DNA from 2 places in the Geobacillus sp. B4113_201601 genome. Region 2 is predicted to be linked to the other one. Evidence: a T-box and tRNA genes for the amino acid it is inferred to sense, from the RefSeq annotation. Region 2 holds a T-box; the other holds one or more tRNA genes.
The links. The T-box of region 2 lies ahead of tyrS (tyrosine--tRNA ligase). A T-box ahead of a tRNA ligase gene usually reads a tRNA of that ligase, here a tRNA-Tyr.

Region 1: it encodes a tRNA-Tyr, which carries the amino acid that the T-box ahead of tyrS (tyrosine--tRNA ligase) is inferred to sense. The anticodon was not compared.

What each region holds. Positions count from the first base shown of each region.
Region 1 covers NZ_LQYX01000032.1:3,863-19,371, reverse strand. The annotation lists gene B4113_RS04375 (Na+/H+ antiporter NhaC family protein) at 1-273, opposite strand, end outside; gene treR (trehalose operon repressor) at 479-1,192, opposite strand; gene treC (alpha,alpha-phosphotrehalase) at 1,215-2,906, opposite strand; gene treP (PTS system trehalose-specific EIIBC component) at 3,018-4,433, opposite strand; gene B4113_RS04355 (MerR family transcriptional regulator) at 4,831-5,556, shown strand; gene B4113_RS04345 (PilZ domain-containing protein) at 6,080-6,424, opposite strand; gene parC (DNA topoisomerase IV subunit A) at 6,427-8,862, opposite strand; gene parE (DNA topoisomerase IV subunit B) at 8,919-10,856, opposite strand; gene B4113_RS04330 (CoA-binding protein) at 11,017-11,436, opposite strand; gene B4113_RS04325 (AarF/ABC1/UbiB kinase family protein) at 11,874-13,550, opposite strand; gene B4113_RS04320 (phasin family protein) at 13,602-13,901, opposite strand; tRNA gene B4113_RS04315 (tRNA-Ile) at 14,280-14,353, opposite strand; tRNA gene B4113_RS04310 (tRNA-Tyr) at 14,372-14,453, opposite strand; tRNA gene B4113_RS04305 (tRNA-Thr) at 14,464-14,536, opposite strand; tRNA gene B4113_RS04300 (tRNA-Ser) at 14,699-14,791, opposite strand; tRNA gene B4113_RS04295 (tRNA-Leu) at 14,809-14,891, opposite strand; tRNA gene B4113_RS04290 (tRNA-Ala) at 14,899-14,970, opposite strand; tRNA gene B4113_RS04285 (tRNA-Val) at 14,975-15,049, opposite strand; rRNA gene rrf (5S ribosomal RNA) at 15,058-15,174, opposite strand.
Region 2 covers NZ_LQYX01000074.1:41,742-57,250, forward strand. The annotation lists gene B4113_RS08965 (DUF948 domain-containing protein) at 1-222, shown strand, start outside; gene B4113_RS20500 (YtxH domain-containing protein) at 206-841, shown strand; gene ytxJ (bacillithiol system redox-active protein YtxJ) at 804-1,133, shown strand; gene B4113_RS08980 (bifunctional 3-deoxy-7-phosphoheptulonate synthase/chorismate mutase) at 1,456-2,538, shown strand; gene ccpA (catabolite control protein A) at 2,835-3,827, shown strand; gene B4113_RS08990 (hypothetical protein) at 3,824-4,105, shown strand; gene B4113_RS08995 (acetoin utilization protein AcuC) at 4,113-5,282, opposite strand; gene B4113_RS09000 (acetoin utilization AcuB family protein) at 5,279-5,923, opposite strand; gene B4113_RS09005 (GNAT family N-acetyltransferase) at 6,092-6,724, opposite strand; gene acsA (acetate--CoA ligase) at 6,910-8,625, shown strand; gene B4113_RS09015 (transglycosylase domain-containing protein) at 9,129-11,900, opposite strand; T-box leader at 12,087-12,385, shown strand; gene tyrS (tyrosine--tRNA ligase) at 12,438-13,697, shown strand; gene rpsD (30S ribosomal protein S4) at 13,744-14,346, opposite strand; gene B4113_RS09030 (hypothetical protein) at 14,488-14,700, shown strand; gene B4113_RS09035 (diguanylate cyclase) at 14,672-15,509, shown strand, end outside.

The DNA of each region.
Region 1 (15,509 bases), on a different contig from region 2:
TTCGACAAGTCCTTTGATCCCGCCGGTAATTTGTATCATGCCGATCAGAGAGCCAAACAAATACAAAAAGAGCGCGACTTTTACATGTTCATCATCGACAAGGGCGTGCACAATAGCGGAAACCGCGCGCTCTATGGCCCCGATTACCGACCCTTCAAGGCAAAACGCCCCGACGAGCAAACCAACCACCAAGCCGGGCAGCAGTTCTTTCAGCCAGACAGCGAGTGGAATGATAAGAAGAAACGGCAACAGCGACCACCATGTCCCTTCCATGTCGGTGTCCCCCCTTTCCGATGCCGTTGTTAACAAGGATAGCCATAACGTGATTTATTTATGATTATCAATGATTATTTAGAACATAGTTTTATTTTAGTATTAAGCGGTTGAGGAAATGAAAAAGAAAAAAGCCGCGTCATAAGACGCAGCGTGGCAGCATGCGGCCGCCATCCTAGGTTAGGGAACGCACGGCCGGGCGCTGTCATTTCCGGCGCGCGAAATCGACAAACCGGAACTTGTCGAGCCGATGCCGCGATTCCGTATATTGAAACAAGGTGGCGTCGCTTAAATAGACATAGTTTTTGACGACGACGACGCGATCGTCGCCGTTGAGATCCAAATAGCGGCGGTCTTCCTCCGTCGCCGCATCGACCGACATTTCTTTTTTCGCGAAGCTGATCGGTAAATGCAGCGTTGTTTCCAAGTATTCATAAATCGAGTCTTCACAAATCTCCTCCGTCAACAGCGGCACGTGCTTTTTTAAGAAAAAGTCCTTATCCAATATGATCCGCTCCCCGCCGATTTCGCGGACGCGCACGACTTTCCACACTTCGTCTTTGCTTGAGGCGCGCAGCTGCTGTTTGAGTTCGCCATCCGGCTTGATGACAGCCAGTTCATGGACGATCGTTCGCACCGGCTGCTTCATCGTCTGCGCCAGTTCTTTAAAGCTGACCAATCCGGATACGGGAAAGTCATATTTGCCGACATCGAGCACGATCGAGCCTTTCCCTTTCATCTTTTGGATATAGCCGTGCTCGGACAACAACTGGAGCGCTTTGCGAATCGTCTCACGCGACGTCTCGAAGCGCGCAGCGAGCTCGTGTTCTGACGGCAGCTTGTCGTACGCCTTCCATTCCCCGCGGCGGATGCGGGAAATGAGGTCATGGTAAATGGTTAAATATTTGTTTTCATGCATAAGAATCACCGCTTGTATTGTATCACGGCCGGCGCAAAAGATAAACAACCGATTCATATGGGCGCAGCCGCATGCGGCGGAAATCGGTCGGTGCGTCCGAATAGTTCGCGAGCAACAATTCCGCCGTACAGTCATTCGCGCCTGCCTCCTCCGGCAGCACAAACGTCGTTTCAACAGGATAAAAATTGTTGACAACAAGCAGCTTTTCCCGATCGCCATGACGCATATAGGCGAAAAGATGCGGATCATCCGCAAGCAGCAGCTCATAGCGGCCGGTCGTAATGATGTCATACTGTTTGCGCAGCTCAATCAGCCGTTTATAGTGGTAAAAAATTGAGTCACGATCGGCAAGCGCTTGTTTCACGTTAATGCGCCGGTAGTTGTCGGCGACGCGAATCCACGGCGTGCCGGATGTAAACCCGGCGTGCGGGCTGTCGTCCCATTGCATCGGCGTACGTGAATTGTCGCGCGATTTTCGCTGCAAAATGTCGATCACTTCTTGCTCGCTTTTGCCTTGCGCTCGCAAAATTCGGTACATGTTGAGCGACTCTACGTCGCGATAGTCACGAATATCCGTGAATTTCGGATCGGTCATGCCGATTTCTTCGCCTTGGTAAATGTATGGCGTTCCTTGCATGAGATGAATCGTCGTCGCCAGCATTTTCGCTGATTCTTTCCAATACGTCCTGTCATCGCCATAGCGCGACACGATGCGCGGTTGGTCATGGTTGCACCAAAAGAGCGCATTCCATCCCCCGCCTTCGTGCATCCGGACTTGCCATTCGGACAAAATGCGTTTTAACGCGAGAAAATCGAACGGAGCGACCGTCCACTTTTCCCCGTTCGGGTAATCGACTTTCAAGTGATGGAAATTAAACGTCATATTGAGCTCATGGTTTTCCGGGTTCGTGTAACGAATGCAATGATTGATCGTCGTTGACGACATTTCCCCGACGGTCATGATGTCGTATTTGGAAAACACCTCGCGATTCATTTCCTGCAAAAATTCATGAATGCGCGGCCCGTCCGTATAAAAGCGGCGCCCGTCCCCCGGCGGCACCGAACCGTCGTCATCCGGGAAGCGCTGATCTTTGGACAGCAAGTTGATGACATCCAACCGAAAGCCATCGACCCCTTTTTTCAGCCAAAAATGCATCATGTCATAAAGGCGGCGGCGCAGCTCTTCGTTTTCCCAGTTCAAATCGGCTTGCGTCACATCGAACAAATGCAAGTAATATTGGCCGGTTTGTTCGTCGTATTCCCACGCCGAGCCGCCAAATTTCGACTGCCAGTTGGTTGGCGGTCCGCCGTCCGGTTTCGGGTCGCGCCAAATGTAAAACGAACGGTATGGGTTCGTTTTTGAAGCGCGCGCCTGCTGAAACCATTCATGGTCGGTCGACGTATGGTTGACGACCATGTCCATTACCAACTTCATGCCGCGCGCGTGCACTTCGTGGAGCAGACGATCAAAATCGTCCATCGTTCCGTATGCGGGATGAATGCGGAAATAATCGCTGATATCATAACCGTTGTCGCGCTGCGGCGACGCGTAGATCGGCGTCAGCCAAATGACATCGATGCCCAGTTCTTTCAAGTAATCGAGCTTTTCGATCACGCCCGGCAAATCGCCGATGCCGTCTCCATTCGTGTCGCGGAAGCTCTTCGGATAAATTTGATAAACGACCGCCTTTTTCCACCACGGTGTTGTTGACACGTCTCTTCACCTCGTTCGTTGACTTCAACAATGAATGAAAAGCATACCATTGGCGTTAGCGGCCAATGGTATGCCAGCGAATGCATCCTTTGCCTCGATGAAGGCGAGCGGTTAGCGTGCGATTTTGCGCACTTTGCCGAAAACAAACGTCAGCACAAACGGAACCGCAATCGCGATCGCCATGCCGATAAAGAACGGCGTCCACTTTTGCGGCACGATCGACAAGAAGCCCGGCAGGCCGCCAACGCCGATCGATGGAGCGATGACTTGATTGAGCGTGATGAACATGCCGGCGATCGCCGCTCCGGTCATCGCCGCGATAAACGGGAAGCGAAAGCGCAAATTGACCCCGAACATTGCCGGCTCCGTGATGCCAAGATAGGCCGAGACCGCTGACGTGAACGACAAGCCGCGCAGCTTTTCCTCTTTCGCCACAAACATCATCGCCAACGCCGCCGAGCCTTGGGCGATGTTTGACATGACCAAAATCGGCCAAAGGAACGTGCCGCCCGTATTGGCGATCAGCTGCAAGTCAACCGGCAAGAACGTATGGTGCATCCCGGTGACGACGAGCGGCGCATACAGCGCTCCATACAACAATCCTCCAAGCGCCGGAACCGTGTCAAAAATCGTGACAAACAAGTGGGTAATGGCGTTGCCGATCGCAAACGTGATGGGTCCGATGGCGATGAACGCCAAAAAGCCGGTAATGAGCAACGCAAGCGGCGCGACAAGCAACAGCTGAAACGCATCCGGAATGCGCTTGCGCAAAAACAGCTCCAGCTTTGCCAGCACGTAGGAAGCGACCAACACTGGCAGCACTTGCCCTTGGTAGCCGACCTTTTGCACTTCAAAGCCGAACAAGTTCCAAACTGGAATCTCTCCTTTTTCTTTCGCCGCTCCCCAGCCCCAAGCATTGAGCAAATCGGGGTGGACGAGCATCAAACCAAGGACAATCCCCAAGAGCGGGCTGCCGCCAAATTTCGTCACCGCTGACCAGCCGATCAACCCAGGCAGGAAGACAAACGCCGTATTGGCGATCAAGTTGATCATGTTCGCCAAATCGGCCCATTCTTTGTGCACCTCGACAAACGATTTCCCTTCGTAAAAAATGCCTGGGCCTGTCAACACGTTGTTAATCCCCATCAACAAACCGGCGGTGACGATCGCTGGCAAAATCGGGATGAAAATGTCCGCGAGCGTCTTAATGGCTCGCTGCAGCGGATTGAGCTTCGCTTCCGCCGCGTCTTTGATTTCCTGCTTCGTTGCCCGACCGATGCCAGTCAGTTCAACCAAATCGTCATACACTTTATCGACAAGCCCTTGGCCGATGACGACTTGAAACTGGCCGTTGGCCGAAAACGCCCCTTTGACGACATCGATGCGCTCGAGCGCTTCTTTATCGACGTTTCCTTCCTCTTTGAGCGCAAACCGAAGCCTTGTTACACAATGCGTAGCGGCGACGATGTTGTCCTTGCCGCCGACGGCTTCGACAATTTGCGCGGCTGCTTGTTGGTATGCCCCCATGATGAATGCCTCCTTTTTTCTTTCTCGTCTTCCGATTGCGCGAAAACATGAGCGGCAAAGCGGCCGCCAGACGCCCATCGATGGTTGCGGTATTTTGCGCGAAATCACCGGCCTCCTAGCGGAAAACAAGCGAGTTTACCGCTTCCCTGCCTTCTAAATCGCTTTCAGCAATCGGTTTCAAAAAACTTGTATATACATCATGAACATAGTTTATCTTGTATATACAAGTTTGTCAACACGTTTCGATATGAATGTTTCTTTTTCGACAACCGATGGGGGTTCTTTTCCCATTTCCACTTCTTTTGTTATCTTTTGTCAAACAGCAGGAAAATCTACAGCCAAACGGGAAAAAACATAGTGAATCACTACCGAAGCGAGAAAGGATGAAGACAACGCCATGAAAACGTATACCTTGCGCGAAGCAGCCAAAAAAATTGGAGTCACCGCCCGCGATTTAAAACAGTGGGAAAAACAGTTCGCCGGATCGATCACCATCCCGCGCGCCCCGGGAGGAGCGCGTCTGTATAATGACGAGCTGATCGAACGGTTTCGCCATATCCGCGCGTGGCTGGAAGACGGCCGCCGACCGGCCGAAGTAGCGGACATGATTAACCAGCTGGACGCCCAACAAGCCGAACCGGCTGGCGAACGAACCGCTCCGACGGACACAACGGTGATGGAAGGGGAAATCATTGATCCCCCGCGCCTGTTGCATCAAGGGATGCCATACATAGCTGAACAGCTGGCGGCCCGGCTCAAAGACGATCTCGTCCGCGCTTTGAAACAGGAAACGAATCGCACCATTGAGCAAGCGATGGGCGAGGTGAAAGATCGGCTGGACTCACTCGCCGATCAAACGGCCGCGGCCGCCGAAACCGTGCGCTGCTCGCTCCGTGATTATGAAGACGCGTGGCAGCAAAAAACCGAACAGCTCCATGAACATTTGGAAACCGTTGTCGCGATCTGCCGTGAAGAGAAAGCGAGACAAGAGGAGGAGCGCAAACGGTTGGAGCAGCGCATTTTGGAGCGGGAGAAAGCGTTCCGCGAACTCGTTTTGTCCTTCCGCCAAACAGCGGCCAGCAGCGCCGCCACCCGTGCCCACAAATGGTGGAAATTTTGGTGAAAGAACGGTTTCGCTCCGGTGACGCACAAGAGTTTCCGCCAACAAAAACGACAAACGGAGCGGCGGGCCATAAAGGATGGCCAAAGCAGCACGATGCACAAGAAACGTTCATTGACGATAGGAGAGATGAAAAAGCGGGGCTGGCCGAAAAGGTTGTCTGCCTTCAAGATCGGCACAACCGATCATGCGGGAGAAGCAGTCAGCATGTATATAGAACAACAAAAGAGGGATCCCGATCCTTTTGGGATACCCTCTTTTTACTATATAAGTTGCAATAAACAATTTCCGATTGTTCATTTCGGTTCATCTAAATACAAGCTGATATGATATAACGTGGCTAGTGATGAGCTGGATGTAAAACAAAATTTCAACTTATCTAGGAGGCTGGTGAAAAACCGCTGTCACACCCCAATCATCCCATTTTCATGAAAAGAAGGCTGTTTCTACGAGGTTTCTCTAATTGAGAAATGGGTGGAAGCAGTAGTATTTTGCACGAAATCACCGGCCTCCTAGCATTCCGCCATCATCGCCGCCGGCTCTCCGCCACATGCCGTTTGATGGCTTCGATCAAGCCTTCTTCTTCCTGTTTGGTGACATCGAGGCGGATGCCGTAATAGTGAATGCGGGCAAACGGCTTTTCCCAAACGAGCTGACCGCGGACGCGCAACGCAGCCCCGCCCAAAACAAGCGACACGTCCACCCAAGAGCCTCCGCCGGAAAACGGAAGGGGGCGATCTGCTTCCACCTTCAAGCCGTGCGGACTGATGTCATGCACCAAGACTTCATATCGGCCATCAGCCGCCGTCAATTCTGCCGGCAGCGGCTGGCCAAACTGGTAGCGGAACGGTTCTTGCCGTCTAAACCTCATTTTTATCCCCCTTCGCTGATCCTTGCCGGCGGTTCTTTCCACACATCGACGACCGCCCCGGCCTCATCGATGTCAATGACAAATGAGCCGGTGCCATAGCGGTCGGACAAGCGAAGCGAAGCGACCTCCACCATCTCGACGACCCCTTTTTCCGTCCGCAGCCCGATTCGCTCCTCGTCGCGAGCGACAACGGCGCCAACGACACGATGCGGATTGGATTTCACTTCACGAATCACGCTGATCCCACGCTTGGCGCGCGATGACGGCTCAAACTCAGCAAGCGCCATCTTTTTGACCGCCCCACGCTGCGTGACGACAACAAAGCACCCGCTGCCATCAGGAGGAAACGGGCAGGCGGCGGCGACAACATCCCCGTCTTTCAACTGAATGCCTTTCACTCCCGCAGCCCGCACACCGACGAAGCTGATCTCCTCTTCCGGAAACAAAAGCGCATACCCCCCGTGCGTCGCCAGCCAAAGACGGCCGCGCCCATCCGTCCGATAGACGGCGACGACCTCGTCCTCCTCTTTTACGTTGACCGCGACAAGTGGGCGATGGTAGCGCTGCACTTGATATTGAGCAAGCTCAGTCCGTTTCACCAATCCTTGCTTGGTCACGAACACGAGCTGATCAGCCGTTTCAAATGAAGATACCGGCACCGCCGCCACCAGCTCGTCATCGCGCTCAAGCGGAATGAGATGGGAAATATGCTGGCCGACGTCTTTCCAACGAATGTCCGGAAGCGTGTGCACCGGGCAATATAAGTAGTAACCGCGGCGGGTGAAAAGCAAGAGCACATCGGTCGTATTCATCTCCAGTTGGCCAAGCAGCCGATCCGTTTCCTTCATGCCGATATCCTGGCCGTTGGAGGCGCTGTAGGAACGATAACTCGTCCGCTTCACATATCCTTCTTTCGTCACCGTGACGATCACGTCTTCGGCCGGAATGAGCGCTTCGACGTTCACCTTCAGCTCCTCGATTTCCTCTTCAATGACCGTTCGCCGCTCATCGGCGTATCGCTTTTTCATCGCCTTCAGCTCTTTTTTGATGACGCTAAGCAGCTTCTTTTCATCGGCGAGAATCGCTGTAAGTTCCGCAATCGCTCGCTCCAGTTCTTCCGCTTCTTGACGAAGCGCCGTAATGTCGGTGTTCGTCAACCGGTACAGCTGGAGCGTCACGATCGCTTCGGCTTGCGCTTCAGTGAATCCGTAATGAGCCATCAGCCGGTCTTTGGCATCGCGCTTGTCGCTTGCAGCGCGAATCGTTGCGATCACCTCATCCAAAATGGAAAGCGCCCGAATCAAACCGTCAACGATGTGCTTGCGCTCGTTCGCCTTTTTCAGCTCAAAATGGGAGCGGTTTGTGACGACCTCTTTCCGGTGCGCGATGTAGGCATCCAATAGTTCGGGCAAGCTCATCAGCTTCGGCCGCCGCTCGTGGATCGCCACCATGTTAAAATTGTATGGCACCTGCAAGTCGGTGTTTTTGTACAAATAGTTGAGAATCGCTTCGGCATCGGCGTCTTTTTTCAATTCGATGACGATCGACAGCCCGTTCCGATCCGTCTCATCGCGGACGTCGGCGATGCCGTCCAGCTTTTTGTCGAGGCGGAGCTCGTCGATTTTTTTCACCAAATAGGCTTTGTTGACCTCATACGGGAGCTCGGTGATGACGATCTGTTGTTTTCCCCCTCTCGCCTGTTCGATGGCGGCTTTCGCGCGGATGATGATTTTTCCGCGCCCGGTCTCATATGCTTTGCGAATCCCGTCTTTCCCTTGGATGATGCCGCCGGTCGGAAAATCGGGGCCGGGAAGCACGGTCATCAGCTCATCCACCGTGCAATCGGGACGGTCGATCCGCATTAGAACAGCGTCAATCACCTCGCCGAGCGCATGCGGCGGAATGTCGGTCGCGTAGCCCGCCGAAATCCCGGTCGAGCCATTGACGAGCAAGTTGGGAAACATCGCCGGCAGGACGGTCGGCTCCTTTACGGTATCATCAAAGTTCGGAACGAACGGGACCGTCTCCTTGTCGATATCGCAAAGCAGCTCGGCGGCCATCGCTGACAGGCGCGCTTCCGTGTAGCGCATCGCCGCCGGCGGGTCGCCGTCGATGCTGCCGTTGTTGCCGTGCATTTCAATAAGCACGTTGCGCAGCTTCCACTCTTGGCTCATCCGCACCATCGCTTCATACACCGATGAATCGCCGTGCGGATGAAAGTTGCCGATCACGTTTCCGACCGTTTTCGCCGCCTTGCGAAACGGCTTGTCCGCCGTGTTGCCATCGATGTACATCGCATACAAAATGCGGCGCTGCACCGGTTTCAGCCCATCGCGCACATCGGGCAGCGCCCGGTCTTGGATAATGTATTTGCTGTAGCGTCCGAAACGGTCGCCCAGCACATCTTCTAACGGCAATTCCAACAATCGTTCTGCCATCATCATTCTCCTTTCCGAACGAACCTCAGCGTCAAAAAGGCGGCTTTACGCCGCCATCAGCCGATCCAGCCCGGCTCTTCCTCAAGCCCGAAGGCGACGTGCGTTTCGATCCATTTGCGGCGCGGCTCCACTTTGTCGCCCATGAGCGTCGTCACCCGCCGTTCGGCGCGGGCGGCGTCTTCAATGCGGACGCGGATCAACGTGCGCGTCTCGGGATTCATCGTCGTTTCCCACAATTGATCGGCGTTCATTTCGCCAAGCCCTTTGTAGCGCTGAATCGTGTAGCCGCGGCCCATTTTTTTCGTGATCTCGCGCAGCTGCTCATCGGTCCAGGCGTACTCGACCGTTTCTTTTTTGCCGCTTTTCTTGCTGATTTTGTAAAGCGGCGGCAAGGCGATGTACACTTTCCCCGCTTCAATGAGCGGACGCATGTAGCGGTAAAAAAACGTGAGCAGCAGCACTTGGATATGAGCGCCGTCCGTGTCGGCATCGGTCATAATGATCACTTTGTCGTAGTTGACGTCTTCTAGCGAAAAATCGGCCCCAACGCCGCCGCCAATGGCGTGGATGATCGTATTGATTTCCTCGTTTTTCAAAATGTCGCCCAATTTCGCTTTTTCTGTGTTGATGACTTTCCCGCGCAGCGGAAGCACTGCCTGAAAGCGGCGGTCGCGCCCTTGCTTCGCCGAGCCGCCCGCCGAATCCCCTTCGACTAAGTACAGCTCATTTTTCAGCGGATTGCGCCCTTGCGCCGGTGTCAGCTTGCCGCTTAACACCGCCTCTTTCCCTTTCCGCTTTTTGCCGCTTCTCGCTTCCTCGCGCGCTTTGCGGGCCGCCTCGCGCGCCTGATACGCCCGGATCGCTTTTTTCACGAGCATCGCGCTGATGTCCGGGTTTTCTTGCAGGAAGTATGTCAGCTGCTCGGAGACGACCGCATCGACGGCGGAACGCGCTTCGCTCGTCCCGAGCTTGCCTTTCGTTTGCCCCTCAAACTGCAGCAACTGCTCGGGAATGCGCACGGAAACAATCGCTGACAATCCTTCACGAATATCGGTTCCTTCCAAATTTTTATCTTTTTCCTTAAGCAAACCGACACGGCGGGCGTATTCATTAAAGACGCGGGTCATCGCTGTTTTCGCCCCCGCCTCGTGCGTGCCGCCGTCTTTCGTGCGCACGTTGTTGACAAACGACAGCACTTGTTCCGAATAGCCATCATGAAACTGGAACGCAAACTCCACCTCGATGCCGTTTTGTTCGCCGGCAAAATAGACGACAGGATGGAGCACATCTTTTTCCTCATTCAAGTACGCAACAAACGCTTCAATCCCGTTTTCGTAATGAAACACTTCGCGCATGCCGGTTCGTTCGTCGACGAGCTCGATTTTCAGCCCTTTTAACAAAAACGCTGATTCGCGCAGCCGTTCGCTCAACGTTTCGTAATCAAACACCGTCGTGCTGAAAATCGTTGGGTCCGGCTTGAACTGGATGATCGTCCCGGTTTTGTTTGTTGTCCCGATTTTTTCAAGCGTCGTCACCGGCTTGCCGCCGTTTTCAAACCGCTGCTGGTAGATGAAACCATCGCGGTGGATCGTAACGACCAGCCATTCGGACAAGGCGTTGACGACCGACGCCCCAACTCCGTGCAAACCGCCGCTCGTCTTATACCCCCCTTGGCCGAACTTGCCGCCGGCGTGAAGCACCGTCAAAATCACTTCCGGCGTCGGCTTGCCAAGCTTGTGCATTCCGACGGGCATGCCGCGCCCTTCGTCCAAAACCGTGATGCTGTTGTCTTTATGTATTTGCACGAAAATGTAGTTTCCGTATCCGGCCAGCGCTTCATCGACCGAATTGTCAACAATTTCATACACTAGATGATGCAAGCCGCGGCTGTCCGTGCTGCCGATGTACATCCCCGGCCGCTTCCTGACCGCCTCAAGTCCTTCCAACACTTGAATGGCCTCTTCGTTATATTCATACACCGATTGTTTTGCCACAACGCCACCCCTTCCTACCCAAAACAAGAACATCTGTTTCTGTTTTATTGTACCATAAAATGCCCGGCTGTCCATCGTCTTTTGACGCGGTCCGACAAAATCAGACAAACGCACGAAAAAAACGAAAGGACCATCTTGAACAAGATGGCCGTTTCATCGATCAAGCACGTCTGGTGAGCGCGTGTTCCACTTTAATGCAACGGTCCATAATGACCGTGTAGCCTTTTTCTTTCAAAAACCGATACGCCTCTTCGTTGACGACGCCAAGCTGCGCCCAAAACACGTCCGCGTCGATTTGCACAAACTCGCGAGCCAGCTCGGGCAAATGCTCAGAGCGGCGGAACACATCGACAATGTCGACATGGCCGTCAATATCGGTCAATCGATCGACCGCCGGAATGCCTTCCCACTCGTCGATCATCGGGTTGACCGGAATGATTTCGTAGCCAGCGTCTTTCATCGCTTTCGCCACCATATACGACTCGCGCTCCGGATTGTTGGACAAACCGACCACGGCGATCCGTTTCGCCTTGCGCAAAATCGCGCCGATTTCCTCCCGGCTCGGGTTGACAATGGACATCCGGGTTCTCTCCTTCCTTGATTCTCCTTCTTGCTGTACTAGTTTCGCGATGGGTAACGAAAAATCCTTCTAACTTCTAATCAATGAAGCGAAAAATCGCCGTTGGGTGCTCCCTCCCAGTGGCATGCAGAGCCATGAACACTGCCAGTGCCGCCCAAACATCGACAGAAAAGCCGGCTCCACGATGTCTTCCGCTTTCGTTTTCCAAAGCCGCTTGACATTCCACACGCCAAAAAGCGGGGGATTGTTGGTGCGTTCGCACCCTCATCCATTTCCGGTTCGGACAACGCCCCCGTCCCATCGGGTTCGATCGTTGCGCTCGCTTTCATCCTACATCGAAAGAAGCGGGGGTTCCCGCTCTCTTATGAACGTCCTTTTCACGTGTAGGAGCGCCGGCCTTCTCGGCGCAAAAGGAAGAACGCAGCCGGCAACAAACGCTAAAATCTCCCCGACCGAAAAATGGAATAAAGCAGCCAACCAAATAGAAAAGCGGCCGCCCCCAATCCGATTTCAACAGCAGGAATGTTCCATAGCAGCGTCGACGGCCGCCCGAGCGAGGAAGCGATCATCAGCCCGGCAAGGACGATGCTCAGCGAAAGAAGAACGATGCTGAACGACAGCCGGTTCGCCATCTGATCGAGCTTTCGCAGCAGCGTTTCCAAATCAGGCGCCGTGATCTCCAGCCGCAGCTTGCCGTGCCGCATCATTTTCGTCCATCCCTTTACGCTGTCCGGCAAGCGAAGCAGCCATTTGCCGTAGTCGAAAATCCGTTTCCATGCCGTTTCCACTACGCGATCAGGTCGAAGCCGCTCTTTCAGCAACTTTCTCCCAAACGGTTCGGCCACATCGATGATGCGAAACTGCGGATCGAGCATCTCCACAACCCCTTCGACCGTCAACAGCGCTTTCCCTAACAGCGTCAAGTCGCTTGGAATGCAAATGCCGTGGCGAAACGCCACGGTAAGCAAATCCTCAACGGCTTCCCCGAGACTGATGTCACTAAGCGGCACGCGATAATATTTTTCCCGCAGCTCATCGATATCATCGCGCAATGTTCCTTCATCCACCTCATCCGGAACAAGCCCCAGCCCATAAATCGCGTTCAACACCCCATCTGTGTTTTGCCGCATCAAGGCGATGACAAGCGTGGAAAGGTGATGCTTGACATTGGGGCGGAGGCGCCCCATTAAGCCGAAATCAATAAAAGCTAGCACGCCGCCGGGAAGCACAAACACATTCCCGGGATGGGGATCGCCATGAAAAAACCCATGTTCGAACATTTGCTTCAGCATGGAAGCAGCCAAGCGCTCGGCCAGCGCTTGTAACGAATAGCCGCTCTCTTTCAGCCGCTCGATTTCCCCGAGCTTCACGCCGTCGATGTATTCCATCGTCAATACCCTTTTCGTTGTATATTCCCAAAAAACGCCCGGGACATACAGCGACGGATCATCGGCAAATAGATGGGCAAACGTTTCGGCATGGCGCGCCTCAACTGTATAATCGAGCTCCTGCCGCAGCGATTTCGTTAACTCATCGACGATCTCAGACAGCCGGTAAGATGCCGCCCACTCGAGACGCCGTTCCGCCAACACGGCCAAATCTTGTAAAATGTCCAAGTCCGTCTCCATCTGCGCGGCAATCCGTGGGCGCTGCACTTTCACCACAACGGCTTGTCCGGAAGGGAGAACGGCCCGATGCACTTGCCCGAGCGAAGCGGCAGCGAGCGGCATTTCCGCAAATGACCGAAAAAGCTTCTCCAGCGAATCGCCCAACTCGGTTTCCACAATTCGGCGCACCTCCGAAAACGGAAACGGCGGAACTTGGTCTTGCAGCTTTTCGAGCTCTCGAATGATCGGACTTGGAAGCAAATCCGGGCGCGTACTGGCGATTTGTCCGAGCTTAATAAACGTCGGGCCGAGCTCCTCAAGCACAAGACGGAGCCGCTCCGCGACCGTTTTTCCCTCCTTTTTTCCTTGCTCCGCTCTCCATCGCGGCGGCAGCGAAAGAAACGAAGAAAAGCCGAGTTCATCGACGATCATCCCGAATCCGTGCCGAAGCAAGGCGACGGCGATCTCGTGATACCTTCCGATATGGCGCATTCGTTTTCCGATCATCCGAACATCTCTCCTAAGGCGGCAAAAAACGAGCGGGCAGGCCGCATCGGTTTACTGCCCGCTTTGTTCCTTTTCTTCAAGGCGGCGGATCCGCTCCTCGAGCTGCCGCACGTCTTCTTTTGTCGCCAAGTCCAGTTTATCGATGACCTGCTTGATTTGCTCGCGCACAAGCCGCTGCACTTCCGTTTTCCGCGCCTCCGTCTGCTGTTTCCATTGATCGATCACTTCCTTCGATTCGTCAAGCGACAACTCCCCTTTTTTGACCAGCTCATCAATGATCTTTTCCGCTTGTTCTTTGCTAGCGATCGCAAGCCCAAGCCCGAACGCCAAACCTTTTTTCAAAATGCTCATGCCGTTTTCCTCCTTTCCTCTTTCCTTTATAGTACCATTATTTGGCGGGTCATGTCGAGCGAGCGACTAAAGCGGGGAGGTTTTCCCTATTTCTCCCGCCAACAGACGGTCAAATCGCTTACAGAAAACAGCCGCAGAGAGATATTCCTCTCCCTCAAGCCATGAACCCCCCGCTGCCGCGCATGACTCACCGCAACCGTTCATGAGCAAGCCTAGCTCTCCTAGCATGAACATGACGATGCAAGGCGGCGCATTTTCACAGAAAGATTCATGGGCAACGCTTTCCCGTCCAACCAGGCATGAAAATCTCTACTCACGGACGCGGGATTTTCACGAAAAAAGACGGCAAGGATCGCCCTTGCCGTCTTTCATATCGGATGGGCCTAAGTGGACTTGAACCACCGACCTCACGCTTATCAGGCGTGCGCTCTGACCAGCTGAGCTATAGGCCCGTTTATGGGGAATAAAAATGGAGGGGGACGGATTCGAACCGCCGAACCCAAAGGGAGCGGATTTACAGTCCGCCGCGTTTAGCCACTTCGCTACCCCTCCATAATGACGATGCCGACTGCAGGACTTGAACCCGCAACCTACTGATTACGATTCAGTTGCTCTACCAATTGAGCTAAGTCGGCACAATATAGATCAAGAAGCTGACTCGTTGTTAAGCTTGTGCCTCTTCCTCTACTCGCTTATTCAAGGAAGACGAATGCGTCGAGGCAACTCGCAGTTAATTCGATGAAGCCGATGCTCGTCTCTACCAATTGAGCGAAGTCGGCACAATATGCGACTTTATATGGCGGAGGAGGAGGGATTCGAACCCCCGCGGGCTGTGACACCCCTATCGGTTTTCGAAACCGACCCCTTCAGCCAGACTTGGGTACTCCTCCGTAACTGTTTGGAGCGATGCGGTCGAGAGGACTTGAACCTCCACGGGGTCGCCCCCACTAGGCCCTCAACCTAGCGCGTCTGCCATTCCGCCACGACCGCATGGAAATGGAGCGTAGGGGATTTGAACCCCTGACCTCTTCGCTGCCAGCGAAGCGTTCTCCCCCTGAACTAACGCCCCATGATGGTGGAGTATACTGGGATCGAACCAGTGACCCCCACGCTGTCAACGTGGTGCTCTCCCGCTGAGCTAATACTCCACAGCATTGCCTAGCAGCGACCTACTCTTGCAGGGGCGCTGGCCCCAACTACCATCGGCGCTGGAGGGCTTAACTTCCGTGTTCGGGATGGGAACGGGTGTTTCCCCTCCGCTATCACCACTAGGCAATGGCGACGATATTTATTATAAACCAATCAAAATATTTGTCAAGTTTTTTTGCTCTTTTTTCTTTCATGCTTTGAGCATCGGAACGACAATATGAAATTTACTATAAAAAACCGAAAGAGTCAACACCATTTTTCCTCTTTTCGATATGCGCCGTCTCGTTTTGGAAAGTTCTTGTCATCACCTTCGTTGTGCGCGTATAATAAAAGAAACGGAAACGTACAATAAAGCAGGGCACTGGCGGCCACCAATGCCCTGCATGCACAGCCGCTGCAAGAAGCGCAGTGGCCCAAGCTTCGGGCATCGTAACCTACCCTCGCCTCGGCCTAGCAGGG
Region 2 (15,509 bases):
CTTTCCGGGGTGGTGGAAGCCGTTGGGGAAACCGGGGAGGCGCTGAAATTGGCCAATCGTGCCCTGCGTCAGACGGCGGCCACGCTTTTGCGCGCGGCCGATTCATCGAAAATGAAATGGTGGGAAACGCTGCAAAAGGCAAATGTTTTCCGCAAACGATGGGCAAAATGGAGAAGAAAACAATCAGGCAAGGAGGTTGAAATCAATGGGCAAAGACAATAACTTTTTGCTTGGCGCACTGGTTGGCGGTTTGGCCGGCGCGGCGGCGGCGTTGTTTTTGACGAGCGAAAAAGGGCGGAAATGGCTCGCCGAATGGGGCGATCAAGAAGCATGGAAGCCGGTCAAAGATACGGCGAACGACTTTTTGACAACGGCGAAAGAAAAAACGAAAGAAGTGGCAGAATACATCCCGATTAAAGCGAACGAAATGGTGTCGAATGTCGGTGCAGCCACAAAGGAAGCAGCCGCCAACGCCAAACAAAGACTCAAAGAAACGGCCAATCAAATGAAACATACGGCAAAAGAAATGATGACCACGGTGGAAAAAACGATCAGCGAAACGGCGCCGCGCGCCAAACAGGTCGCAGATCGAGCCGCCAAGAAGGTGGAACAAGCGGCGGATGAGGTGGCGGCGCAGGCGGGAAATGCCGTTGACAACGTGGCGAAGATCGCCGAAAACATAAAAGACGTGGCGGCGTCAGGAAACATGGACCGCGACACGCTCCAACGCCTTCTGAAAGAAGCGGAAACGGCCTTGGATGATGCCGAGAAAAACGTGAAGCCGCCGAAAGAAGGGGAGAGCTATGGGCATGAAGAAGCTGGAGACGATCGAACAGTTTGAACGCCTCAAGAGTGAAACGGGCCGCTTTTTGTTCGTCAAGCACAGCCTGACCTGCCCGATCAGTCGGGCGGCGTTCCGCGAATGCGAAACGTTTGCGGCCGACCATCCAGAGCTGCCCGTATATTGCTTGTACGTCCAAGAGGCGCGCCCGCTTTCCAACCATATTGCCGAGACGACCGGGGTGAAGCACGAGTCGCCGCAAGCGTTGCTGTTTGAAAACGGCCGCGTCGTTTGGCACGCCTCGCATGGGAACATCACGTACGCGACGCTAGAAACGGCGGCGGGAAGCTGATTTCTTCAGACGAGCGGACGGCTATTGTCGCCAGCACGGGATGAACGAGGTTGGCGGTGGCCGGCCGCTCGTTGTTTGACGCACAAAGCAAGTTCCTTCACAATCGCCGGCTGTCCGGCGCTTGTCTCGCCAAGCTCGTCTGCCCTCGTTTTTTGTTTTTTGCTTTAATGCTTAAAAGCGTTTAATTAAAAAAGCAATTTTTTCGTGACAACGATGCGGCTATCGATTATAATAAACACTAATTAAAAAACTCCGTTCGCCATGACGGGGATGCCGCTGGGCGGCGCAATGATGTACGATATTGGGAAAGGATGAGGGAAGCATGAGCAATGACAGATTAGACGAGCTGCGGGCGCGCGTGGACGAGATCAACTTGCAGCTGCTGAAGCTGATCAATGAACGGGGGCGGCTCGTTCAGGAAATCGGCAAAATCAAAGAGGCGCAAGGAACGCACCGCTATGACCCGGTGCGCGAGCGGAAGATGCTCGACCTCATCTCCGAGCATAACGACGGGCCGTTTGAAACGTCAACGCTGCAGCACATTTTCAAGGAGATTTTCAAAGCGGCGCTCGAACTGCAGGAGGACGACCATCGGAAAGCGCTCCTTGTCTCGCGCAAAAAACATCCGGAAAACACGATCGTCGAGATCAAAGGGGAGCGAATCGGCGACGGCAGCCAGTATTTTGTCATGGGGCCGTGCGCGGTCGAAAGCTATGAGCAGGTCGCCGCTGTCGCTGCCGCGGTGAAGAAGCACGGCATTAAATTGCTGCGCGGCGGCGCCTACAAACCGCGCACCTCGCCGTACGACTTTCAAGGGCTCGGCGTGGAAGGGCTGAAAATTTTAAAACGGATCGCCGATGAATTTGATTTGGCGGTCATCAGTGAAATCGTCACACCGGCGGATATTGAAACCGCCTTGGATTATATCGATGTCATCCAAATCGGCGCGCGCAACATGCAAAACTTCGAGCTGCTCAAGGCAGCTGGTCAAGTAAACAAGCCGATTTTGCTCAAGCGCGGTTTGGCGGCGACGATCGAAGAGTTTATCAACGCCGCCGAGTACATCATGTCGCAAGGAAATGGGCAGATCATTTTGTGCGAGCGCGGCATCCGCACGTACGAGCGGGCGACGCGCAACACGCTCGACATCTCGGCGGTGCCGATCTTGAAGAAAGAAACGCACTTGCCGGTGTTCGTCGATGTCACCCACTCGACCGGGCGGCGCGATCTGCTTCTCCCGTGCGCCAAAGCCGCCTTGGCGATCGGCGCCGACGGCGTTATGGCCGAAGTGCATCCGGATCCGGCTGTCGCCCTGTCCGATTCCGCCCAGCAAATGGACCTTGCCCAGTTTGATGAGTTTATGCGGGAAGTGCGCGCCTTCCAGCGCCAGTTTGTTCAAGCGTAACGCCGCTTCCCCGGCTTGCGCCGTACAGGGTCCGCCGAAAAAAGCCGTCCATTTGATGGGCGGCTTTTCTCATGCCCGGCGATTGTTTGGGGAAAGCTACCTGTGAACGGTCGTTTGTGAACCAATCCGCTGTTTCCGCCCGTTGTTGTCAAGCGGTGCCGTTCGTGAACGGTTTGTGAACAAACCGGCAAAATGGTTGCGATTTCGTTGCGAGTTGGCGATAATGTATCGTATGATAGGTGTACATACATTCGGAATTCACCGGGTATCGGATCGAGTAAAAAGGAGTGAACGGAATGACCGTAACGATTTACGATGTGGCCCGTGAGGCGAACGTTTCGATGGCGACCGTTTCGCGCGTCGTCAACGGAAACCCGAACGTCAAACCATCGACAAGGAAAAAAGTGCTTGAAGCGATCGAGCGGCTTGGCTATCGCCCGAACGCTGTGGCGCGCGGCCTCGCCAGCAAAAAAACGACGACGGTCGGGGTGATCATCCCGGATATTTCGAGCATCTTCTTCGCCGAGCTGGCCCGCGGCATTGAGGACATCGCCACGATGTACAAATACAACATCATTTTGAGCAACTCCGATCAAAACAAGGAAAAGGAGCTGCATTTGCTCAATACGATGCTCGCCAAGCAAGTGGACGGCCTTTTGTTTATGGGCGGGACGATCACCGAGGAGCACGCCGCCGAATTTCAAAAGTCGTCCGTGCCGATTGTGCTGGCGGCGACGATGGGTCCGGAGGAGATTCCGTCGGTCAACATCGATTACGAGCAGGCGGCGTTTGAAGCGGTGACGTATTTGTTGGAAAAAGGGAACCGCCGCGTGGCCTATGTGACTGGGCCGACCGACGACCCGATCAACCAGCGGAAGTTGGCCGGGTATCGCCGGGCGCTTGAGGAGCGCGGGGTGTCGTATGATGAAGAGCTCGTCATCGAGGGCGACAACTCGTACGATTCGGGCTTGGAGGCGTATGAAAAAATCGCCGAGCTTGCCGAACGGCCGACGGCGGTGTTTGCAGGCACCGATGAAATGGCGCTTGGCATCATTCACAGCGCCCAAGACCATCGGGTGCGCGTGCCGGATGACTTGGAAGTCGTCGGTTTTGATAACACGCGATTGGCGACGATGGTGCGGCCGCGGCTGACGACCGTCGTCCAGCCGATGTATGACATTGGAGCGGTGGCGATGCGGCTGTTGACGAAGTATATGAACAAAGAGCCGGTTGACAACCATATCGTTGTGTTGCCGCACCGACTCGAGGTACGCGAGTCGACGAAATGACAAAACGGCTGATTCCACGCCTAGACGCGTTCGGAATCAGCCGTTTTCGTTCGCTGGGGCAAAAAAGGATTCATTCCGCTCTTTTGCCAAGCGGGATGTTTGCCGATCGTGAAGGCCGTTGGCTCATCCCAAGCGCTGGCGCGAAGCCGCACAGGAAAGGAGGAGGCGCCGTTCGCCCGGCGAGCGGGGCGGACCGCCAGCTGCCGAAGTCGTCCGGCGTTGGGGCTGTCGGCAGCGGCCGGCGTTCAGGACATCGCCGCGTCCGCTTTGCCGCCTAACATACGGCTACAGCTGGTTCGAATGGGAACGGCGGATGAACGACAACGCCTTTTCCACCGTATGGGCGTTTTTCTCGTTAATTTCCGCTCGGCGCGGAATGGGCGGGTACAAATCATCCGGGTCATCCCACTCGAGCGGCAGCGCGACGGGTGAAAGCGGTTGCCATCGTTCGCGCCAAGCGGCCGGCAATGGGCCGAACACATCGGCTTGATCGGTCATCTCCAGCCAAAGGAGGGCCCATGCCCGCGGCACGACGCGCCAGATGTCGTAGCCCCCGCCGCCGACGGCGATCCAGCGTCCGCCGCAATATTCATGAGCGATTTGATGCGCAAGTCTTGGAATGACCCGATACGTTTTCATCGTCACCGACAAATGGGTGAGCGGGTCATAGTAATGGGCATCGACTCCGTTTTGCGTCACGATGACGTCGGGACGGAAAAAATCGGCGATTTCCCGGAGGGCGGTCGTGTAGGCGGCCAGCCATGATTCATCTTCCGTAAACGCGTCGACCGGAATGTTGAACGAATAGCCATACCCCGCCCCATGCCCTCGTTCGTTGACATTTCCCGTCCCTGGAAACAAGTAGCGGCCCGTTTCATGAATCGAGAACGTGCAGACGTTCGGATCATCGTAAAACGCCCATTGCACCCCGTCCCCGTGATGGGCGTCGGTGTCGACGTACAATACGCGCAGCCCGTATTTTTCCCGGATATATTGAATGGCGACCGCGCTGTCATTGTAAACGCAAAAGCCGGACGCCTTGCCGCGAAACCCGTGATGCAAGCCGCCGCCTAGGTTGAGCGCGTGCTCCACCCGCCCGGACAGCACGGCGTCGACGGCGGTGAGGGTGCTGCCGACAAGCAGGGCGCTCGCTTCATGCATGTTTGGAAACACCGGCGTATCTTCTGTGCCAAGGCCGTAGTTGAGCGCCACCGCCTCCGGCAGTTCGCCGCGCCCGGCTGCTTTGACCGCCGCAATGTACGAACGGTCATGAATGAGCGCAAGTTCATCGTCCGTCGCCATGCGCGGGGCGATGATATGTCGATCATCCAAAGCGCCGAGCGTGCGCAGCAAATCATGCGTCAGTTTGACCCGCAGCTGGTTGAACGGGTGGTCGTCATGAAATTTGTACTGAAGAAAATCCTCGCTGTAAACGAATGCACAGTTTCGGCTCATGACGTAACCCCCGGCAAGTTCGGCCATAGCACGTGATAGCCGGCGTTTTGCAAGTCGCGGATCAACGGCAGCGGGTTCATCGTCTGCACGCGGAAGACTAAAATTTTGTCGTTCGGGTCCGGGTCGGGGTACAACAGGACGCTGGCGATGTTGACATGGCGCTCGCTGATGATGGCCGCCGCTTTGCTGAGCATTCCGGCTTCGTTCGGGACTTTAATTTCGATTTGCGATCCCGGCTGATGCACGCCGGTCAGTTCCACGAACGTGCGCAATAAATCCGTCTGCGTAATGATGCCGACGAGTTTTCCGTTGTTGACGATCGGCAGGCAGCCGATGCGGTGTTCGTAAAAGAGCGCGGCTACTTCCTCGACAAAGTCGAGCGGATGGCCGACGATGACGTCGGTGTTCATGATGGAGCCGACCGGTTTTTGCAGGTCATCGAGCTGTTTAGGAAGATCGTCAATCGGCGGGCTGGCGCTGCGCAAATCGCGGCTGGTGACAAGCCCGATCAAGCGCCCTTCGTCATCGACGACCGGCAAATGGCGGATGCGGTGCGTTCGAAGCAGCTGCAGCGCCTCAGCGATCGTGTTCGCGGCGCGGAGCGTAACGACCGGCGATTTCATGATTTGCTCAACAAGCATCGTTTCCCTCTCCCTTTATGAGGCTGGTGATTTAGTGCAAAAACGACTGATTCCACTCATTTCTCAATTAGAAAAAACCTTGCAGAATCCGCTTTCTCTTCTGAATGAAAACGCCGCCGATCGGCGTGTGACAGCGGTTTGTCACCGGCTTTTTAGGCATCCGATATGTTAGTACATGTAGCGGTTCATAAACCGAAGCCGGTCGAACCGTTGGATCGATTCGGCGTCGACCCGTTTGCCGATGCGGACCATCAAGCAGTTCGCCGGATGCGAGCAAATTTCCGGGTCGTCGGTCGCATACCAGACAAGTCCGCCGGCGTTCATCATTTTCTCCATCACTTTTCGGTATTCCCATACGTTCAGCCCAGTGCCTTTTAGATCCCAATGCCAATAATATTCGGTTGTAATGATGATGTAGTCTTCCATGGCATCGTCCATCATCGAGACGATCAGCAAATTTTTGCCGACGCCAAACCCACGAAACTCGGGGATGACTTCAATGGCGCCCAGTTCAAGCAAATTTTCCATGTTCCCTTCCGACCACCGCTCGAGCGGGTCGGGATACAAAAACGTCACATAGCCGACGATCGTTTCGCCGCGGCGGGCGATAATGATGCGCCCCTCGGGAAGATGGGCGATGTCAATGAGCGCGCGGTGCTGTTTCTCGGGTTGGCGAAAGGACGTCAAATCATGGTGAAACGCATAGCGGGCCAACGCTTCCGGCGTCACTGGCCCTTCGATGAGCAGCGTTCCTTTTGGTGTTTTCAGCTCTTTGGCATTATACGTTTTTCGATGCTCCATTCGGTCACCACCTGAATCGATCGTTCTGCTTCCATTATACATGAAAACAGGAATGAAAACGCTATCATAACAAGCGATTCAAAAAAAATTCAAAAAGCGAGGACGATGAATATTTTAAAAATTGAGAAACTGTGAACGATCCACTATAATAAAAATGTAACCACTTACATAAGGGGGATCGGAGAATGAAGACGGAACTGTTGCCAGCCGTACAAGGGGATTACAACTTGAAAAGCTATGAGGACACATATCCCCATTTTCAATGGTCAGAAGCTGAGAAAGCATTTTCTTGGTATGAAACGGGACGAGTCAACATGGCGTACGAGGCGATCGACCGCCATGCCGAATCGTTCCGCAAGAATAAAGTGGCGCTTTACTACCGTGATGCGGTTCGGAAGGAAAAATATACGTTCAAAGAAATGAAAGAGCTGTCCAACCAAGTAGCGAACGTGTTGAGACAGACGGTTGACATTCAAAAAGGCGATCGCGTGTTTGTTTTTATGCCGCGTTCTCCGGAGCTGTATTTTGCCGTTCTTGGCATCATCAAAACGGGCGCTATCGTCGGACCGCTGTTTGAGGCGTTCATGGAAGACGCGGTGCGCGACCGTCTCGAAGACAGCGGGGCGAAAGCGATCGTGACGACGCCGGAGCTGCTGCCGCGCGTGCCGGTCGGCGACCTGCCGGAGCTGAAATACGTTTTCTTGGTCGGGGACGGCATCACCGAGGAAGGGCCGTACATCGATTTGAAAACGCGGATGAAGGAAGCGAGCAAGCACTTTGACATCGAATGGGTCGACCGCCAAGACGGGTTGATTTTGCATTACACCTCCGGTTCAACCGGCAAGCCGAAAGGTGTTTTGCACGTCCATAACGCGATGATTCAACACTATCAAACGGGGAAATGGGTGCTCGACTTAAAAGAGGACGACATTTACTGGTGCACGGCCGACCCGGGCTGGGTGACCGGGACGTCGTACGGCATTTTCGCCCCATGGCTGTGCGGAGCGTCCAGCGTCGTCGTCGGTGGCCGGTTCAGCCCGGACGCTTGGTATCAAACGATTCAAGATTTCGACGTCACCGTTTGGTACAGCGCGCCGACGGCGTTCCGCATGCTGATGGGCGCCGGCGATGAGATCGTGAAAAAGTACGATTTAAGCTCGCTCCGCCACATTTTGAGCGTCGGCGAGCCGCTCAACCCGGAAGTGATTCGCTGGGGGATGAAAGTGTTTGGCCGCCGCATCCATGACACGTGGTGGATGACGGAAACAGGGGCGCACTTGATCTGCAACTATCCGTGCATGGCCATCAAGCCGGGATCGATGGGGAAACCGATTCCGGGCGTTGAGGCGGCGATCATCGACGACCAAGGCAACGTCCTGCCGCCGTACCGGATGGGCAACTTGGCCATCAAAAAAGGCTGGCCGTCGATGATGAAAACGATCTGGAACAATCCGCAAAAATATGAATCATATTTCATCGGCGACTGGTACGTCTCCGGCGATTCGGCCTACATGGATGAAGACGGCTACTTCTGGTTCCAAGGGCGCGTCGATGATGTCATCAACACGTCGGGTGAGCGCGTGGGGCCGTTTGAAGTCGAAAGCAAGCTCGTTGAGCATCCGGCGGTGGCTGAAGCCGGCGTCATCGGCAAGCCAGACCCGGTGCGCGGCGAAATCATCAAGGCGTTTATCGCGCTTCGTGAAGGGTACGAGCCGTCCGAGGAGCTGAAAGAGGACATTCGCCAATTTGTGAAACAAGGGCTCGCTGCCCATGCGGCGCCGCGCGAGATCGAGTTCCGCGACAAACTGCCGAAAACGCGGAGCGGGAAAATTATGCGCCGCGTCTTAAAAGCGTGGGAGCTCAACTTGCCGACCGGCGACTTGTCGACGATGGAAGACTGAACATTTGCTAGACGGCTGGTGAAAAGCGGTTGTTTCTTTTCGGCAATGGGGGAGCGTGTGAAAGGCGATCTGATGTGACAGGGTGTTTCTATTTGGGAAACAAGATTGGTGTGCGGCCGGCTCCCTTCAATCACCCGCCTTCTAGAGGGCTTGGTGAAAAATCATTGTTTGCCTTGATCAACGATGGAACGTGTGAACATAGAGGCTAATGGAACAAGCTTTTCTACTCGGAAAAGCGGTTGTGCGAGTAAATCACCTGCCTCCTAGAGCGGGCTCAAGAAAAGGATAGAATAAGGGTGGGCCGAAGCGCACCGTTGCATTTGGGGGCCACGCCGGGTGAAACAAACGGGGCGAGTAGGGTCGAACAAAAAATGAGGGAGGGTGTCCCAACGGGGGCGGGACACCCTCTTTATTTACTAGATACGAATCGGCTGCTTCTGTTGGCTGTTGTGCTCCTCTTAGGCTGGTGATGTAATCGTGGATACAGCTTTACAACGAAGGGATCAGTCGGCATCCGTCTCTTCCTCGGCTGCTTCCGAATGGGGAGGAGTGTCGTTCTTCGCCCCGTCCTCGGCGGCCGGCGGTGTGGGTCGTTCGGCCGCCGTCTGCGAAACGAGATTGGATGGCGCCGATTCTTGGCCGGCGATGTCCACTGCCGTGACATCGTACGATGCTCCGGGTTCGAGCGCGGAAAACGCCGTCGGCTCCCCGGCTTTCACCACCGCCACTACGCGCCGCGCTCTGCCATCGCCCACTCGGTAGACGCGATACCCGATGACATCGCGTTCGCGGTGGGGCGTCCAGACAAGGGTGTGGCCATCAAGACGCGCGGACGGAGGGGCGGGCGGATGGCCGTTTTCTTTGAGCACCGCAGCGGTGAAATCCATTCTGTCCCAGTCGTCTTTCGCCATTTCCCAAGCGGCGAGCAGCTCAGGCTGGGCGATGACTCCGCGGGTGACAAACTCCTCTGGCGTCGTCGCCAACGCTAAGTAGCGGCGTCCGTCAATGACCACGAGCCGGCTTTCCGTCAAATCGGCGCCGCTCCCTTCTTTGGGCGCAAAGCGCGTATTGTACAAATCGTAGCGGACAAGCCCGGCTTTTTGGCACGCCTCCGACGGGCTGAGGCCGGTGGCGGCGCAGTAGGCGCGCCGGACGATGCCTCCAGGCATGGCAAACCGCTCCCGCGGAGCGATGAGCTTCGGATGAACCCGATAGGCGGCGTTCATGAACTGCGCCCACAACAGTTGGGTACGTTTCCCATAGGAAAGCCCTTTATAATACGTTTCCAGCGGCGCTGGCCGGTCGTAGCCGATCCAAACGCCAAACGTAACGTTCGGGTTGACGGCGACAAACCACGAATCGCGGTTGGCTTGCGACGTGCCGGTCTTGCCGGCCCAGTCGGCGGAAAACGCTAAATAGCTAGGCAGTGAAGACGCCGTTCCGCCATGGAGCACATCGCGCATCATGTCGATCATCAAGTACGATGTTTGCGGGGAAAAGACGGAAACGGGCTTGCTTTGATGTTGATAGACGACGGTTCCGTTCTTGTCAACGATTTTTTCAATCATATAGGCATCGACAAACGTGCCGTAGTTGGCGAACGTTGCGTAGGCGTTGACGTTTTCTTCGACGGTGATGCCGACGTTTGTTCCGCCGATCGCTAAGGCCGGATGGCTTTCCTCTTGCTTGGTAACGCTGGTGATCCCCATTTTGTGCAAATAGTCGACCGGGTGGCGATGCTGAATTCGCATGTAGGCGCGAACGGCTGGGATGTTGAACGATTGCTGCAAGGCATAGCGCGCCGTGACGAGCCCGTGCGTTTTCCCATCCGCGTTTTTTGGCTTGTACGAGCCGATGGACAGCGGAAGGTCAGGGATGATGGTAGCGGGCTGGACGATGCCCATTTCCATCGCCGGTGCGTACACCAAGAGCGGCTTCATCGTTGAGCCGTTGGATCGGTGCGCTTGGGTGGCATGGTTCAGCTGTTCGCGCTTATAGTCGCGCCCGCCGACAAAGCTGAGGATTTTGCCGGTTTTGTTTTCGATGAGCATCGCCCCGACTTCCACAGGCTGGCGATGGGCGATCGTTTTGCCTGTTTGTTTGTCTTTCGCGTAATAGACGTTGTCGTTGCCATAGTATGGATAGCGGGCGGCGATGCGCTGCATTTGCTCATACAGGTCCTTGTCGATCGTCGTGTAAATTCGGTATCCGCCTTGGCGCAGCGCTTTCTCGGCTTCACCGACGTAGCGCTGGAACAGAGAAGGGTTGCGCTTCAGTTTGGCCGGTTGGTGGCCGTCGCGCTTAGCGAGCACCTCCGCTAAAATGTCTTTGGCTCGCCGCTCAATTTCCATGGTCAAAAACGGATACTGCTCGAACGGCGAGGGCTTCGGAGCGGCGAAATGCTTGGCGACGTCGTATGCCAGCGCCTCGTTGTACTGCTTCTCGGAAATGTAGCCGGCGCGTTTCATCCGGTAGAGCACGGTTTTCATCCGCCGCAGTCCGGCCGAAATGTCCGGTTTGACGCTGCCGTCTGGCGCAAACGGCGTATAGACGAACGGATTTTGCGGCAAGCCGGCCAAAAAGGCGGCTTGGGCGAGGTTGAGGTCTTTGGCGTTAACGCCAAACACTCCTTGTGCGGCGGCTTGAATGCCGGCGATGTTCCGTCCCGAGGAACTGCGGCCGAACGGCACGACGTTCAAATACGCCTCTAAAATTTGTTGTTTGGAAAAAAACGTTTCCAATCGCAGCGCCAAGAGCATTTCTTTCGCTTTGCGCTCAAACGATACTTCGTTGGTGAGGAGCTGGTTTTTGACGAGCTGCTGCGTAAGCGTGCTGCCGCCGCTTTTGATCGGCGAGTTGGTCAGCTCCTGGAACATGGCGCGGATGACCGCTTTCGGAACGACCCCGTGATGCTCGTAAAAATGTTCATCTTCGGTAGCGATGATGGCTTGCACAACATACGGGGAGACATTAGACAGCGGCACCGCCTCGCGGTCGAGGTCGGACCGGAAGCGCCCTAAATAGACCCCATTGGCAAAATACATATGGCTCGTTTCCTCGTAACTGGAAATCGCGCTGTACATGCTCTCGCGTGAAGGGGCGTCCATATCTTTGACCAAAAACGCGAAATAGCCCGCGCCCGCGCCGACAGCAAAGCAGGCGAGACAAAGCAGGGCGACGAGCAACGCGAAGACGGTGTTCCAAACGAGGCGGTAAGTACGTGAAAAATAATGCCACGTTTTTTCCAAAGAAAGTGGAAACGGCTGGTGTTTCATGACGGCCCCCCTATCTTGGCCAATCGGTGTTTCTATAAGTATACCATACCGATGGCGGCTGTTGTGGAATTTTGCCGTTTTTTCGCTGCTGAAGACGAAAAAGGACGCAAATTTTGGTCGGGGCGTTGCGTGCACCCGGTTGACATGGAGCGCCGCATATGGTAAAAGAAAGTATAGCTTCATCATGACAAAGCCATGACGGGAACAAGTAGCGGCTGTCTCCCTGGTGCAGAGAGCTGGCGGGCGGTGCGAGCCAGCCCAAAGGCAGGCGTGAATTACCTCCCTGAGCAGCGATGGCGAACGGTTTCGTTTTTTGCGGTCGGGTCAAACGAGGCATCGGCTCCGTTTTGCGACGGAGCTGGCGCGGAGGACCACGCCGCTGGCGGCCTAGTAGCCATTGGCCGGCATGCGCCGTTACCGAAATGAGCGAGAAAGCCTATGGCTTTCTAAGTAGGGTGGTACCGCGATGAACACTCGCCCCTTCATACAGGGCGGGTGTTTTCTTTATGTAGAACATTCCATAGAGAGGTGAAGGACATGGATTTGCTTGCAGAATTGCAATGGCGCGGGCTCGTCAACCAAACGACGGATGAAGACGGGCTCCGAGCGCTGCTGAACGAGGAAAAAGTGACGCTTTATTGCGGGTTTGACCCGACGGCCGACAGCTTGCACATCGGCAACTTGGCCGCCATTTTGACGCTGCGCCGTTTCCAACAGGCGGGCCATCAACCGATTGCGCTAGTCGGCGGGGCCACTGGATTGATCGGCGATCCGAGCGGGAAAAAAAGCGAGCGCACGCTCAATGCCAAAGAGACGGTCGAAGCGTGGAGCGCCCGCATTAAAGGGCAGTTGGAACGGTTGTTGGACTTTACGGCTGTAAACAACCCGGCGAAAATGAAAAACAATTACGACTGGATCGGGCCGCTGGATGTGATCTCGTTTTTGCGCGATGTCGGCAAGCATTTCAGCATCAACTACATGCTGGCGAAAGAGTCGGTGCAGTCGCGCATTGAAACCGGCATTTCGTTCACCGAGTTCAGCTACATGATGCTGCAGGCGTATGACTTTCTGAAGTTGTACGAGAGGGAAGGCTGCCGCCTGCAAATCGGCGGGAGCGACCAGTGGGGCAACATTACGGCCGGGCTGGAACTCATTCGCAAAACGAACAGCGAAGCGAAGGCGTTCGGCTTGACGATTCCGCTTGTGACAAAGGCGGACGGGACGAAATTTGGCAAAACGGAAAGCGGCACGATCTGGCTCGATCCCGAGAAAACGTCGCCGTACGAGTTTTACCAGTTTTGGATCAACACTGACGACCGTGATGTGATCCGTTACTTGAAGTACTTTACGTTCCTGTCAAAAGAGGAAATCGAGGCGCTTGAGCACGAGCTGCGTGAGGCGCCAGAGAAGCGGGCGGCACAAAAAGCGCTCGCTGAGGAAGTGACAAAACTCGTGCACGGCGAAGAGGCGCTCAAGCAAGCCGTCCGCATTTCCGAGGCGCTCTTTAGCGGCGATATTGCGAAGTTAACGGCGGCGGAAATTGAACAAGGCTTCAAAGATGTGCCGTCATTCGTTCATGAAGGAGGCGACGTTCCGCTCGTCGAGCTGCTTGTCGCCGCCGGTATTTCGCCGTCGAAACGGCAAGCGCGCGAAGACGTCCAAAACGGCGCCATTTATGTGAACGGGGAGCGCATCCAAGACGTGGGCGCCGTCCTGACCGCCGCGCATCGCTTGGAAGGGCGCTTTACCGTCATCCGCCGCGGAAAGAAAAAGTATTATTTGATTCGCTACGCGTAAACAAAAAGATCCGAAATGCTGATGCATTTCGGATCTTTTTTGCGCCTTAACGCGAGTAGAACTCAACGATGAGCGCTTCGTTGATTTCCGCCGGCAGTTCGGAGCGCTCCGGCAGGCGGGTATACGTGCCTTCCATTTTTTCCGGATTGAACGTCAAGTAATCCGGAATGTAATTGCTCGCTTCGATCGCTTCTTTAATCACTTGCAAGTTGCGCGATTTTTCGCGGACGGCGATCGTTTGCCCCGGTTTGACGCGGTACGACGGGATGTTGACGCGGCTGCCGTCAACCAAGATGTGGCCATGCGTCACGAGCTGGCGAGCTTGGCGGCGCGTGCGGGCCAACCCTAAGCGATAGACGAGGTTGTCCAAACGCGACTCGAGCAAAATCATGAAGTTTTCGCCGTGTTTGCCCGGCATTTTGCCTGCTTCATCGAACGTTTTGCGGAACTGGCGCTCGTTCACGCCGTACATATGGCGCAGCTTTTGCTTTTCTTGCAGCTGCAAGCCATATTCCGACAATTTCCGCCGTTGGCCAGGGCCGTGTTGACCCGGCGGATACGGGCGTTTTTGCAATTCTTTCCCCGTGCCGCTCAACGAGATGCCAAGGCGGCGGGAAACTTTCCATGTTGGTCCGGTATAACGAGCCATGCACTGCTCCTCCTTATGCTTTTATTCCCGTAAAATAAAAGCAGATGTGCGCCAACAATTATGGCCATTTTGTTTTCATGCATCCTCGCTCTCGCAGCTAAGAGTTACGCGATGCACCTCGACGGGAAGCCGAGGAACAAAATGGGCCATAAAGGTGAGCACAAAGGCTGCTATATTTTACACAAAGGCTATTATATGATTTTTTGCAAACAAAGTCAACATTTTGTTTTCCCTTTTTCCGGTTTCTATGATATAATAAAAGATGCAATTTTTAGAAAAAATTCGCTTATATCTATTGACAATGCCAATTTAGGTGGAAAAGATGATGTGCATGGAAGAGATGAAGCGATATGAATCATTTAAACAAAAATTTTTCCACTGGTTTTTGGCGTTTCCTGACGACGAACCGTTTCTGGCGGCGGCCGACGAGCTGCTCGCGCTGTTGAAAGAGGAGATGGGGCTCGAGCAAGCCGTTTTTTATTTGTTCGATCCGGAGCGGGCGGCGTTTTATCCGGAAGCGTCCGCCGGCGGGGCGATGGGAGCGGGGGCGGTGGCAGCTGACGGAGGGCAGGAAATCGCTTTGCTCGATGGCGGCTCGCATGAGAAAGCTAGGCTCTTTTTTTCGCTTCCGGACGGAACGCCGGCGTTGCTCGAGCTGACATACCGCAAAGAACGCGCCATCGACCGACCGTTGCTCCAGGCGGTGCGGGCCGATTTTGCTGATTTGTTCGGCAAACTCGCCGCCATGCTTCAAGGGGAGGGCGAAGAAAAGCGGTACGGGCAGCTGCATCGGTTTGCGGCGAAAATCCATTCCTCCATGCGCATTGATGATGTGCTCGAGGAAATTATCCGCACGCTGCAAAACGTCTACCCATCGTTTACATACTATCTTCTCTTGTCGCACGACAACCACCTGCGCGATCATTTGCCGATCAAAGTGCTCGCTTTGGATGAAGGCGAAGGACAAACCGCGGCGTTGCGGGCGTTTTTGACCGGCCAAGTGCAGTGCGACGAGCTGGAAACGCCGCGCCGTTCCGTATTGTATGCGCCGATCAAAGGAGTTCAGGCCGTGTATGGGGTCATTCAAATTATCGCGCCGTATGCGGCCCCGTTTCCGCAGCGGGAGGTTCGTTTTATTTCCTTGCTTGCCGGAACGGCGGGCA